Regions from separate parts of the Pseudomonas sp. XK-1 genome, predicted to be linked through region 2. Evidence: predicted binding sites of a transcription regulator. Region 2 holds the regulator's gene; the other holds the start of a gene.
What was found. The regulator sigma-54, encoded in region 2, starts transcription at its own class of promoters, with help from an activator protein. The targets are predictions, from matches to a motif close to ANTGGCATNNANNTTGCTNT.
Positions count from the first base shown of each region.

Region 1: the regulator sigma-54 is predicted to act here: its motif matches at 2,347-2,366, upstream of WMW70_RS06795 (flagellar basal body rod protein FlgF).

Region 1 is NZ_JBBPES010000002.1:241,419-245,744, reverse strand. Features, by position in the region: gene flgC (flagellar basal body rod protein FlgC) at 1-76, shown strand, start outside; gene flgD (flagellar hook assembly protein FlgD) at 104-772, shown strand; gene WMW70_RS06800 (flagellar hook protein FlgE) at 816-2,219, shown strand; gene WMW70_RS06795 (flagellar basal body rod protein FlgF) at 2,415-3,155, shown strand; gene flgG (flagellar basal-body rod protein FlgG) at 3,202-3,987, shown strand; gene flgH (flagellar basal body L-ring protein FlgH) at 4,086-4,326, shown strand, end outside.
Region 2 is NZ_JBBPES010000001.1:750,745-755,070, forward strand. Features, by position in the region: gene rapZ (RNase adapter RapZ) at 1-272, opposite strand, end outside; gene ptsN (PTS IIA-like nitrogen regulatory protein PtsN) at 275-748, opposite strand; gene hpf (ribosome hibernation-promoting factor, HPF/YfiA family) at 764-1,072, opposite strand; gene WMW70_RS03315 (RNA polymerase factor sigma-54) at 1,266-2,780, opposite strand; gene lptB (LPS export ABC transporter ATP-binding protein) at 2,914-3,639, opposite strand; gene lptA (lipopolysaccharide transport periplasmic protein LptA) at 3,642-4,184, opposite strand; gene lptC (LPS export ABC transporter periplasmic protein LptC) at 4,171-4,326, opposite strand, start outside.

The DNA.
Region 1 (4,326 bases), on a different contig from region 2:
GGCCTTCCAGACCAACGTTGAAATGATGAATACCGCCAAGCAGATGATGCAGCGCGTATTGACCCTGGGTCAGTAAGCCGTCGGGCACAAGGAGCGCATGAGTATGAGCACTGTAGGCGATGTCAGTGGTACGGCACTGGATCAGTACCAGATCAAGAATCAGAACACGGCCAACAAGGAGCTGGGCAAGAATGAGTTCCTCAACCTGTTGGTGGCGCAGTTGAACAACCAGAATCCGCTGGAGCCGCAGGGCAACGGCGAGTTTATTGCCCAGCTGGCGCAGTTCAGCCAGGTGGAAGGGATCGAGAAGCTGAACACCAGCATGGGCTCGCTGCTCAGCGGCTACCAGTCTTCCCAGGCCCTGCAGGCCTCTTCGCTGGTCGGTCGCAAGGTGATAGTGCCATCGGAGACGGCGGTGGTCGACACCAGCGAGAGCTTCAAGGCCAGCCTGGTGCTGCCAACCAGCAGCAGCAACGTCTACGTCAACGTCTACGACAAGACCGGGGCGGCGGTGAGCCGCATCAATATGGGCGAGCAGGCCGCCGGCAATGTCAGCTTTATCTGGGACGGCAAGGATGCCAGCGGCAATCTATTGCCGCCCGGCACCTACAAGTTTGAAGCGCAGGCGACTTACGAGGGCGAGACCAAGGGGCTTTACACCATGCTTCCGGCCAACGTCGACAGTGTGGTCCTGGGCGGCAGCGAGTTGATGCTCAACCTGGCGGGGCTGGGCAGTGTGCCGCTGTCCCAGGTGCAGGTCATCGGTCAGTAACCAACAGCTTTGAGTGCCGGCTGTTCCGGCAAAGGAGACTTCCATGTCGTTCAATATCGGTTTGAGTGGCCTGCGCGCTGCGAGCAGTGACCTCAACGTCACCGGCAACAATATCGCCAACGCTGGTACGGCCGGCTTCAAGCAGTCCCGGGCGGAGTTCGCCGATGTCTATGCGGCCTCGGTGCTCGGCTCCGGCAAGAACGCCCAGGGCAGCGGGGTGCTGCTGAGCAACGTGTCGCAACTGTTCAATCAGGGCAATATCAACTACACACAGAATGCCCTGGACCTGGCGATCAACGGCAATGGCTTCTTCCAGACCAGCAATAACGGCGAGGTCAGCTATACCCGTGCCGGTTACTTCGGTACCGACCGTGACGGCTTTATGGTGAACAACTTCGGTTACAAGCTGCAGGGCTATCCGGTCGACGATAACGGCAACCTGCAGAATGGCGTGATCAGCGACCTGCGCATCGAAACCGCCAGTCAGGCCCCGCGGGCGACTACCGCCCTCAACCAGACCTTCAACCTGAACTCGACCAATACCGTGCCGGCAACCTGGCAGGGCGCTTATGACACCTCGATTGCCGGTGCCGTGGATCCCCTGAACCCGACTGCCGCGGAAATCGCCGCGGCCGAAGCGGTGGCCAATGCTTCCTTCGATCCGGCCGACCCGACCACCTACAACTCGTCCACCTCCACCAATGTCTACGACACCCAGGGCAATGCCCATGTACTGACCCAGTACTTCGTCAAGACCGGGGCCAACCAGTGGCAGATGAATGTGCTGATCGACGGGCGCAATCCGGCCGACCCGACTTCGACCGTGCCCTATGCGATGGAGGTCGGCTTTACGGCCAGCGGCGAGCTGGACACCGCCAGCCTGGTCTCCAGTCCGAGCTTTACCGTCGACGCCAACGGGCGTTTCACCCTGAATGACTGGGTGCCGGCGGCCTCCGACGGCGGTACGCCGCCGGTATGGTCGGGCAATGGGGCCGATGCCAATGCCGCCGGCATACTGGTCGATCTGCGCAGTTCCACCCAGTTCTCCAGCTCGTTCGCGGTCAACAGCGTCAGCCAGGATGGTTACACCACCGGCCAGTTGGCCGGCCTGGAGATTGACGATACCGGGGTTATCTTCGCTCGTTACACCAACGGCCAGTCCAAGGTGCAGGGGCAGGTGATTCTGGCCAACTTCGCCAATGTGCAGGGGCTGACGCCTGTGGGTAAAACCGCCTGGGTGCAATCCTTCTCCTCGGGCGAGCCGGTGGTCGGCACGCCGCGCAGCGGTACGCTGGGTGCGCTGCAGTCCGGCGCGCTGGAAGACTCCAACGTCGAGCTGTCCGACCAGCTGGTCAACCTGATCGTGGCGCAGCGCAACTACCAGGCCAACGCCAAGACCATTGAAACCGAGAGTGCCATCACCCAGACCATCATCAACCTGCGTTGATAGGCTGGCCCTGAGCCTGCCGCAGGCGGCAAGGAATCGCCGGGCGATTGTCGGAAGGGCTCCATTCGGAGCCCTTTCTATTTTTTAAAAAACCATATTTTTCAGTGTCTTATAGTTGTTATTCGGGGCTGGCATAGCTATTGCTTTATAGCTTGTACAGAGCAGCGGGCGGCAAGCCCAACTCGGAGAATGACCATGGACAAGATGCTGTACGTTTCCATGACTGGGGCCCACCAGAACAGCCTGGCCCAGCGTGCCCACGCCAACAACCTGGCGAATATCTCGACCACCGGCTTTCGCCGCGATTTCGAGCAGGCGCGGGCCATGCCGATTTTTGGTGACAGTTATCCGTCGCGGGTCTACGCCATGAGCGAGCGCCCGGGCACCGATTTCACCCCAGGTTCGCTGCAGGAAACCGGCCGTGACCTCGACGTGGCAATTGGCGGCCAGGGTTGGCTGGCCGTGCAGGCGGCTGACGGCGGCGAAGCCTATGTGCGTACCGCCAGCCTGAATGTCGATGCCCTGGGCGTGCTGCGTACCGGCAACGGCTTGCCGGTGATGGGCAATGCCGGGCCTATCGCCGTGCCGCCCGAGCAGAAGATCGAGATCGGTCAGGACGGCACCATCAGCATTCGCGCCCTCGGTGAGGCCCCCAACGTGCTGGCCGAGGTCGACCGCCTGAAGCTGGTCAATCCGGATCTCAAGCAGATGGAGAAGGGCGCTGACGGCCTGATCCGTTTCAAGGGCCAGGGCCAGGTGCAAGCCGATGCGACCGTCCAGGTGACCTCGGGCTTTCTCGAGTCGAGCAACGTCAATGCCGTGGAAGAGATGACTGCGATTCTCTCCCTGTCCCGCCAATTCGAACTGCAAGTAAAGATGATGCGCACTGCCGAAGAGAATTCGACAGCCATGGCGCGCGTCTTGCAGATGACCTAATTATCAGCACGCGGCGTCGGTAAAACGACGCCCGAGGAGAATCGCTATGCTTCCGGCACTGTGGGTCAGCAAGACCGGTCTGTCCGCCCAGGACATGAACCTGACCACCATTTCCAACAACCTGGCCAACGTCTCGACCACCGGCTTCAAGCGCGATCGCGCCGAGTTCGAGGACCTGCTGTACCAGATCCGTCGCCAACCCGGCGGCCAGTCCAGCCAGGACAGCCAACTGCCTTCCGGCCTGCAACTGGGTACCGGTGTGCGGGTGGTGGGCACGCAGAAGATCTTCACCGCCGGCAGCCTGCAGACCACCGAGCAGCCGCTGGATATGGCGATCAACGGCCGCGGCTTCTTCCAGGTGTTGATGCCCGATGGCACCGTGTCCTATACCCGTGACGGCAGCTTTCATCTGAACTCCGACGGTCAGGTGGTCACCTCCAATGGCTATGCCCTGGAGCCAGCGATCGTCCTGCCCAACGAAGTGCGCACCTTTACCGTGGGTGAAGACGGCACCGTCTCGGTGACCACCTCCGGCAATCCGCAGCCACAGATCGTCGGCAACCTGCAGACCGCCGACTTTATCAACCCGGCGGGCCTGGAAGCGATTGGCAACAACCTGTTCCTGGAAACCGCCTCCAGCGGCGCGCCCCAGGTCGGTACACCAGGCTTGAACGGACTGGGCACCACCCTGCAGAACACCCTGGAAAATTCCAACGTCAGCGTGGTTGAGGAGCTGGTCAATATGATCACCACCCAGCGCGCCTACGAGATGAACTCCAAGGTGATTTCCACCGCCGATCAGATGCTCGGCTTTATTTCGCAGAATCTTTAAGGCACCGGGCGTAGCGGCTTAAACCGCCAGGCCCAGTAGGCATGGCCCCATGGAGGGGTTCAGCCACCCTGCAACGTGCAACACCTGAGGTAGTAGATATGAACCGGCTGATGATCTTTCTCGCGCTGCTTGGCCCCCTGGCCCTGAGCGGCTGCATGGCCCCCGCGCCAAAGCCGAATGACCCCTATTACGCTCCCGTGTTGCCGCGCACGCCGCTGCCGGCTTCGCAAAATAACGGTTCGATCTATCAGGCCGGCTTCGAGAACAACCTGTTTGGCGACCGCAAGGCCTACCGCGTCGGCGACATCATCACCATCACCCTGAATGAGCGGACCCAGG
Region 2 (4,326 bases):
TCGAGGTAGATCACATCGCACTTGATATGCCGCGCGCGTACCTCTTCGAGCAGCTCGGGGAAGCGCTTGAGGTGGCTGGGCAGGTTGCGCGCATCGATCGACACGGCCACCTGCGGGTGGAGCAGCTCGGTATGCAGCAGGGCGCGCTCGGCCAGCTCTGGGAGTAGGCCGGCGGGCAGGTTGTCGATGCAATAGAAGCCGTTGTCCTCAAGTACATCGAGGGCGGTGCTTTTGCCGGAGCCGGAGCGACCGCTGACGATGATCAGGCGCATGCTCAGTCTCGATTGAGTTGGCTTTGCACGTCGACCACCACCTGGTACAGGGCCTCATTGCTCTGAGCCTGGCGCAGGCGGTCACGCACGTCGCTGCGGTCGAGCATGCTGGCGATCTGCCGGAGCAGTTCCAGGTGGGCGTCGGTCGCGGCTTCGGGAACCAGCAGAACAAACAGCAGATCGACCGGGGCACCGTCGATGGCATCGAAGTCCACCGCGGCATTGAGTCTCAGCAAGGCGCTGATCGGTGCGTTGCAACCGGGCAGGCGACAGTGCGGAATGGCGATGCCATTGCCGAAACCGGTCGAGCCGAGTTTTTCGCGGGCGATCAGGCTTTCGAAGATGTCTTGGCCGTCCAGGTCAGGCAGCTCGCGCGCCACCAGGTTGGCAATCTGTTCGAGAACACGTTTTTTGCTGCCGCCCGGCACGTTCACCAGGGAACGGCCGGGGGTCAGGATAGTTTCAAGTCGGATCATAGGAGATAGACGAGGTCAGCGGGCCAGTGCGCCCTGTTGACGGTCGAGCTGTTTTTCCTTGTGCTTGATGAGTTGGCGATCGAGTTTGTCGGTGAGTAAATCGATTGCTGCATACATGTCTTCGTGTACCGCATTGGCGACAACCTCGCCGCCGGCAATGTGCAGGGTCGCTTCGATTTTCTGCTTGAGCTTCTCGACCTCCATGATGACTTGCACATTGGTGATTTTGTCGAAGTGGCGCTCCAATCGACCGAGTTTTTCCTCGATGTAGGCGCGCATGGCGTCGGTCACATCCAGCTGGTGTCCACTGATGTTGACTTGCATACCGCATTCTCCTTGTTGCCGTGTGTAAGAGGCAGGCAATAGGCCTGCCGCCGGAACACTGTGGCGTGGAAGACCCTGGCAGAACGAGTCTGGCACTGTCGCCGCCCGCGCATTGGCAGCGAAGTTGCTTGCGCGAAAAGGCGAGGCCGGGTGTTGTTGCGTGCAGTGTGAACCGTCTTCCTTCTTGTACCGCCTAGATCAATCGCTTGCGCTCGCTGGATGGCGCTATCCCGAGGGATTCACGGTACTTTGCGACTGTACGGCGGGCTACTTGAATGCCCTGTGCTTCCAGTAAACCAGCGATCTTGCTGTCACTCAACGGCTTTTTTGCATTTTCCGCGGCGACCAGTTTTTTGATGATGGCGCGGATCGCGGTGGACGAGCATTCGCCGCCCTCGGAGGTGCTGACGTGGCTGGAGAAGAAGTATTTCAGTTCGTAAATGCCACGCGGGGTGTGCATGAATTTCTGCGTGGTGACCCGCGAGATGGTTGACTCGTGCATGCCCACCGCCTCGGCGATATCGTGCAATACGAGAGGTTTCATCGCCTCGTCACCGTAGTCGAGGAAGCCGCGCTGGTGTTCGACGATCTGCGTGGCGACCTTCATTAGGGTTTCGTTGCGGCTTTGCAGGCTCTTGATAAACCAGCGCGCTTCCTGCAGCTGGTTGCGCATAAAGGTGTTGTCGGCGCTGGAGTCGGCGCGCTTCACAAAACCGGCGTACTGCGCGTTGACCCGCAGGCGCGGCATGGCTTCCTGGTTCAGCTCCACCAGCCAGCGCTCGTTGTGCTTGCGTACGATCACGTCGGGCACCACGTATTCCGGCTCGCTCGATTCGATCTGCGAGCCGGGGCGCGGGTTGAGGCTCTGGATCAGCTCGATAACCTGGCGCAGCTCGTCTTCCTTGAGCTTCATGCGGCGCATCAGCTGGCTGTAGTCGCGGCTGCCGAGCAGGTCGAGGTAGTCGTTGGCCAGGCGCTGGGCCTCGCTCAGCCAGGGGGTTTTGGCGGGCAGCTGGCGCAGTTGCAGGAGCAGGCATTCGCCGAGGTTGCGCGCGGCAATGCCAGCGGGCTCGAACTGCTGGATGCGGTGCAGCACGGCCTCGACTTCGTCCAGTTCGATATCCAGTTCCGGGTCGAAGGCTTCAACCACTTCTTCCAGGGTTTCTTCCAGATAGCCCTGCTCGTTGATGCAGTCGATCAGGGTGACCGCGATCAGGCGATCCTTATCGGACATGGGCGAAAGGTTGAGTTGCCAGAGCATATGGCTCTGCAGGCTCTCGCCGCTGGACGTGCGGGTGGTGAAGTCCCACTCGTCATCGTCGTTGCTGCTGCTCGGCAGGCTGCTGGCGCTGGTCTGGTAGATGTCTTCCCAGGCGGTGTCGACCGGCAGTTCATTGGGAATGCGCTCGCCCCAGTCGCCTTCTTCCAGGTTGTCCACGGTCTGCGTGGTTTCCTGGTAGTTGGGCTCCTGGAAGCTGGACTCTTGCTGTTCGCTGGAAGTGGCGCTTTCTGCGCCATCGGCCATGGGGTCCGAGTTGTCGAAATCTTCGCCGTCTTCCTGGCGTTCGAGCATCGGATTGGATTCCAGTGCCTCCTGGATCTCTTGTTGCAGATCCAGGGTCGACAGTTGGAGTAGGCGAATGGCCTGTTGCAGCTGCGGTGTCATCGTCAGCTGCTGGCCCATCTTCAGGACTAGCGATGGTTTCATTGCAGACCTTATTTACCGGCGTCTGTGCGCAATCCACTACAGGGCGCGGAAGCGCCACAAGGAAGCAAATTATATGCCTGACTCTAAGGGGTTTGCCTAGGGGTGGTGCTTGTTTGCGTGAGAAAAGCCCCTGTTACAGGCGGAACTCATGCCCCAGGTACACCTCTTTGACCGTCTGGTTGGCCAGGATGGCGGCGGAGTCGCCTTCGGCGATCAGTTGGCCGTCACTGACAATGTAGGCGGTTTCGCAGATGTCCAGGGTCTCGCGCACGTTGTGATCGGTGATCAGCACGCCAATGCCCTTGGCCTTGAGGTGGTAGATGATCTGTTTGATATCGCCGACCGAGATCGGGTCAACCCCGGCAAAGGGTTCGTCGAGCAGGATGAACTTGGGCGAGGTCGCCAGGGCGCGGGCAATTTCTACGCGCCGGCGTTCGCCGCCGGACAGGCTCATGCCGAGGTTGTCACGAATATGGCTGATATGGAATTCCTGCAGCAGGCTTTCCAGCTCCTTGCGCCGCTCGCTGCGGTCCAGGTCCTTGCGGGTTTCCAGAATGGCCATGATGTTGTCGGCCACGCTGAGCTTGCGGAAGATCGAGGCTTCCTGCGGCAGGTAGCCGATGCCGGCACGGGCGCGGCCGTGCATCGGTTGGTGGCTGACATCGAGGTCGTCGATCAGGATGCGACCCTGGTCGGCCTGGACCAGGCCAACGATCATGTAGAAGCAGGTGGTCTTGCCCGCGCCATTGGGGCCAAGCAGGCCGACGATCTGCCCGCTGTCGATGCTCAGGCTGACGTCGCGCACGACTTGGCGGCCTTTGTAGCTCTTGGCCAGGTGCTGGGCTTTCAATGTGGCCATGGTTACTGCGCCTGCTGGTCGGCTGGTTTGTTCTTGGGCTGGATCACCATGTCGATGCGCGGTCGCGGCACGCTGACATTGCTGCCTGTAGCACGGCCGGCGTTGACGATCTGGCGCTGGGTGTCATAGACGATCTTCTCGCCTTCGAAGGTGTTGCCTTCCTGGATCACCTTGGCCTGGTCGATCAGCACGATGCGCTCGTTGGCGGCGAAGTACTGGATGGTCAGGCCGTAGGCCTTGACGATCTGCTTGTCGGTGGCCGGCAGCTGCTCGTAATAAGCCGGCTTGCCGACGGCGGTAAACACGTCGATATCGCCCGCCGGGGTCTGGGTGATGGTCACGGTGTCGCCCGTGATCTTCAGCGTGCCCTGGGTGATAACCACGGTGCCGCGGTACACGGCCACACCTTGCTTGTCGTCAAGTTCGGCGCTGTCGGCCTGAATCCGGATCGGTTGTTCGCGATCCGATGGCAGGGCCCAGGCGCTGATGCTTCCGAGCGCGGCGCTGAGACCGAAAAGAAGGGGGAGGGTTTTAACGAGCCTCATGCTGACCTCTTACATTGGACAGCAGGAGCATCCTGCCGTCATTCAAGTACGCTTTCATTCCTTGTGCCGTGGTCACCCCATTGGCGGCGTCGATTCTAACGGCTTGCTCGGTCTGCGCATATTCCTTCTCGGGGAATACGGT